Regions from separate parts of the Amycolatopsis sp. NPDC088138 genome, predicted to be linked through region 1. Evidence: predicted binding sites of a transcription regulator. Region 1 holds the regulator's gene; the other holds the start of a gene.

The links. The regulator HspR, encoded in region 1, represses chaperone genes until heat shock. The targets are predictions, from matches to a motif close to ANNTTGAGTNNNNNNNACTCAANNT.
Region 2: a site for HspR is predicted at 1,315-1,339, ahead of lon (endopeptidase La). Genes of this name have one in related genera too.

The regions. Positions count from the first base shown of each region.
Region 1 is NZ_JBIUTB010000007.1:212,512-214,904, forward strand. Features, by position in the region: gene dnaJ (molecular chaperone DnaJ) at 1-1,144, shown strand, start outside; gene ACIOD2_RS37520 (heat shock protein transcriptional repressor HspR) at 1,150-1,575, shown strand; gene ACIOD2_RS37525 (DUF305 domain-containing protein) at 1,650-2,189, opposite strand; gene ACIOD2_RS37530 (lytic polysaccharide monooxygenase) at 2,186-2,393, opposite strand, start outside.
Region 2 is NZ_JBIUTB010000003.1:624,910-627,302, forward strand. Features, by position in the region: gene ACIOD2_RS17990 (SAM-dependent methyltransferase) at 1-408, shown strand, start outside; gene ACIOD2_RS17995 (SAM-dependent methyltransferase) at 405-1,253, shown strand; gene lon (endopeptidase La) at 1,354-2,393, shown strand, end outside.

The sequences.
Region 1 (2,393 bases):
TGAACTGGGCGTCTCCTCCGACGCCACGGCGGACGAGATCAAGAAGGCCTACCGCAAGCTGGCCAAGGAGAACCACCCCGACGCGAACTCCGGCAACGCCGAGGCGGAGCAGAAGTTCAAGGCGGTCTCCGAGGCCTACGGGGTGCTCTCCGACGCGAGCAAGCGCAAGGAGTACGACGAGGCGCGGCGCCTGTTCGGCGGCGGCGGGGGCGGCTTCAACTTCCCCGGTGGCGCCGGCGGTTCCGGCAGCTTCGACATGGGCGACATCTTCGGCCAGGCCGGCGCGGGTGCGGGCCAGCAGCAGGGCTTCGGAGGGCTCGGCGACATCCTCGGCGGGCTGTTCGGCCGTGGCCGGACGACGGCGGGCGCGACGGCCAACCGGCCGCAGCGCGGCGCCGACGTCGAGACGGACGTCCGGATCGACTTCACCGAGGCGGTCAAGGGCGCGACCCTGCCGCTGCGGCTGTCGAGCCCGGCGACCTGTTCGACGTGCGGCGGCAACGGCGCGAAGCCGGGCACGTCACCGCGGACCTGTCCGACCTGCAGTGGGTCGGGCCTGGTCAGCCGGAGCCAGGGCGCGTTCGCGTTCTCGGAGCCGTGCCGCGACTGCCGTGGCCGCGGGCAGATCATCGACGACCCGTGCCCCGAGTGCGGCGGCGAAGGGGTCAGCACGCGGACCCGCACGCTGACCGTCCGGATCCCGCCGGGTGTCGACGACGACCAGCGGATCCGGCTGGCCGGTCAGGGTGAGCCGGGCCGGGGTGGCGCGCAGGCGGGCGACCTCTACGTCCGGGTGCACGTGGCTCCGCACGCGCTGTTCGGGCGCAAGGGGCTCGACCTGACGATCGCCGTGCCGGTGGACTTCACCGAGCTCACGCTCGGCACCACGATCACCGTGCCGACGCTCGAGGGCAAGGTCTCGCTCAAGGTGCCGCCGGGCACCGCGAGCGGGCGGGTGCTGCGGGTGCGCGGCAAGGGCATCGCGAAGCGTGACGGTTCGCAAGGTGACCTGCTCGTCACCCTCCAGGCCGCGATTCCCGCCAAACTGGACGACAAGGCGCGCGAGGCTCTGCAGGCGTACGCCGAGTCGATGGCCGGGCACGATCCCCGGCCCGAGATCACTGAGCTGCTCGAAGGCAGGTGAGTGGGATGTTCGGCGGGATTCCCCCGGAGGGGGACGAAGAGACCCCCGTGTTCGTCATCTCGGTGGCGGCGCAGCTGGCCGGGATGCACGCGCAGACGTTGCGCACCTACGACCGGCAGGGCCTGGTGTCCCCGGGCCGCACCTCCGGTGGCGGCCGCCGGTACTCGATGCGGGACATCGCGCTGCTGCGCGAGGTCCAGCGGTTGTCGCAGGAGGACGGCGTCAACCTGGCCGGCATCAAGCGCATCATCGAGCTGGAGAACCAGGTCGACGCGCTGCGGGCCCGCTTGACGGAGCTCACCGAGGAACTGGCCGCGGCGTACGCGGCCGGGGAACAGGCCGCGGCGGCGGCGCACGCCTCCTACCGCCGGGACCTGGTTCCGCTGAACCAGCAGACGGCGATGGTGGTCTGGCGCCCCAAGCGCCGCTAGTTCGCAAAAGCCCGTGAAGGCCCCCTCATCGAAGACGGTGAGGGGGCCTTCACGGCGTTCAAGCTCCGGGCGCGTCAGAGCTTGAAGTTCAGGAGCTGCTTCACCTCGGCGCCGCGCGACTCGATGACCCGGCGGGCCAGGTCGCGGGCCTGGGCGTTGACGCCGCCGTTCGTGCCGTTCTCCGTCTGGGCCAGCTCGACCGCGCCCTGCTGCTGGCCGGTCAGGACGTCCAGGAACCTGCGGCCGAACTCGGCGTCGGGTGCCGTCTTCAGCGTGCCCACCAGGTCGGTGGCGGCCATCTTCATGCCGCCGTGGCCGGCGTGGGCCTGCGGGTTCATGTCCATCGTTTCGGGCTGGTTCCAGCCGCGCAGCCAGCCCTTCATGTCGTCGACCTCGGTCTGCTGCGTCGACTCGATCGCCGCCGCCAGGACCTTCAGGTCCGCGGGCACCGCGCGGTCCTTCGCCAGCCGGACGATCTCGATGCCCTGCTGGTTCTGCGGGATCAGCATCTGCAGGAACATCACGTCGGCCGCGTTGTACGACGGGGCGGACGCCGTCGCGCCGCTGCCGCATCCGGCCAGCAGCAGCGCGACGGCGACCAGCAGCAGCCTCACTGGCGCTGCCAGAGGGCCGGGGTGTTCGGCGGCTCCCAGCCCGCGATCGCCGTGTGCGGCTGGAGGCAGCGGTAGCTCGCGCCGCCGTAGGTCACGACGTCACCGGCCTTGTACGCCTTGCCGGCCGTCCACGTTCCGCCGGCCGGCGGGGTCGTGGTCGGGGGCGGGGTCGTGGTGGGCGGCGGCGTGGTGGTCGGGGGTGGC
Region 2 (2,393 bases), on a different contig from region 1:
GCTTCGGAGACGAAGCGGCTGATCGACTTTTCGCAGCCGGTCTGCGTGATGATGATGGCGGTGCTGCACTTCGTCGGCCCGGACGACGACCCGCACGGCCTGCTCAAGGCCTACCGCGACGCGCTCGCGCCGGGCAGCTGGCTGGCGATCTCGCAGATGAGCGAGGGTGACGGCGAGGGCGAGATGCTGGCCGGGCTGCGCTGGTTCGTCGAGCAGTACCGGAAGACGAGCAACCCGGTGTGGCTGCGCGACCGCGACGAGATCGAGCCGCTGTTCGGCGACTGGCCACTGCTGGAGCCGGGCATCGTGCACCTGCCGGACTGGCGGCCCGACCGGAAGCTGAACGCCCTGGAAGCCGAAGCCCGCCCGTACGCGTGGTGCGGCATCGCGGAAAGGCCTGGCGGATGAACGAAACCGCACCGATCGCCCCGGCGGGGGTGGACACGGAGAAGCCGTCCGCCGCGCGCGTCTACGACTGGTACCTCGGCGGCAACCACCACTGGGCGGTCGACCGCGAGTTCGGCCGCCGCGTCGAGAAGGTGTGGCCGCTGATCCGGCCGATCTCGCGGCAGAACCGGGCGTTCATGAACCGGGTCGTCAAGGCCGCGATGGCCGCCGGCGTCCGCCAGTTCGTCGACCTCGGCTCCGGCGTGCCGACCGCGGGCAACGTGCACGAGATCGTCCGCGACCTGCTGCCCGCCGGCGAACGCGCGTCGGTCGTGTACGTCGACTACGAGCCGGTGGCGGCCGCGCACTCCCGGCTGATCCTGGAGAAGGAAGACGCGACGGACTGGGCGGGCCTGGTCGAGCGGGACATCCGGCGTCCGAAGGAGATCTTCGCGGACGACGTGACCGAGGACCTGATCGACTGGTCACGGCCGGTGTGCCTGCTGATGATCACCGTGATGCACTTCGTCGGCCCGTCCGACGACCCCGAGGGCCTGATGGCGGCGTACCGCGCGAAGCTCGCCCCGGGCAGCTGGCTGGCCCTGACCCACGGCACGTGCCGCGACGACGCCCCACCGGTTCGCGCGGCCGAGGTGAAACGATTCATCGACGCCTACCGAGACACGACGAACCCGGCGTGGCTGCGCACGGCCGAAGAACTGCTCCCCTGGTTCGGCGGCTGGCCGCTGTTGCCGCCGGGGATGACATCGTTGCCGGACTGGCGGCCGGAGACCCCGCCGAACGCCATCGACCTGGAGACCCGGCCGTTCGCCTGGTGCGCGGTGGCGCGCCGGCCAAGCCTCTGACCTGCGGTTTCGCTGATCGCTGTGGGCGAACGCACCATCGGAAACAAACACGCCTATCGGAGAGTTGAGCTAGGCAGACTCAACTACCCGAGGAGTGCACATGTCCGACACCCGCCTCCTGCCCGTGCTCCCGCTCGATGACGACGTCGTGCTGCCGGGCATGGTCGTCCCGCTCGACCTCACCGACACCGAGACGCGGGCCGCGGTGGAGTCCGCCCAGGCCGGGACGCCGAGCCAGGCGTCCTTCCCCGGCATCCGCTCGACCGGCGCCACCAAGGCCGAGGTCCTGATCGTCCCGCGCGTCCACGGTGAGTACGCCGAGTACGGCACCGTCGCCACGGTCGAGCGCATCGGGCGCGTGCCCGGTGGCAAGGCCGCCGTGCTGCTGCGCGGCACGGCCCGCGCGCTCGTCGGCCGGATGGCCGACGGCCCCGGTGCCGCCCGCTGGGTGCACGCCGAGGACGCCCCCGAAACCACCGGCGACCAGACCGCGAAGCTCGCGGCCGAGTACAAGGCCGTTGTCATCTCGATCCTCCAGCAGCGCGGCGGCTGGCAGCTGATCGACGCCGTCCAGCAGGTCGAGGACCCGTCCGCGGTCGCCGATCTGTCCGGCAACGCGCCGTACCTCGACACCGACCAGAAGGTCGAGCTGCTCACCACGCTCGACGTCACCGCACGCCTGGAGAAGGCGCTCGAGTGGAGCAAGGAGCACCTGGCCGAGCTCGAGGTCACCGACACGATCCGCAAGGACGTCTCCGAAGGCATGGAGAAGCAGCAGAAGGAGTTCCTGCTGCGCCGCCAGCTCGAAGCGATCCGCAAGGAGCTGGGTGAGCTGGACGGCTCCACCGACGACACGGACTACCGCGCCCGCGTCGAAGGTGCCGAGCTGCCGGACGCCGTGAAGAAGGCCGCGCTGGCCGAGGTGGACAAGCTGGACCGGACGTCCGAGCAGTCCCCCGAGGGCGGCTGGATCCGCACCTGGCTGGACACCGTCCTGGAGCTGCCCTGGAACGAGCGCACCGAGGACGTCTACGACATCGCCGCCGCGCGGGCCGTCCTGGACGCCGACCACGCCGGCCTCGACGACGTCAAGGAACGCATCATCGAGTACTTGGCCGTGCGCAAGCGTCGCGCGGAATC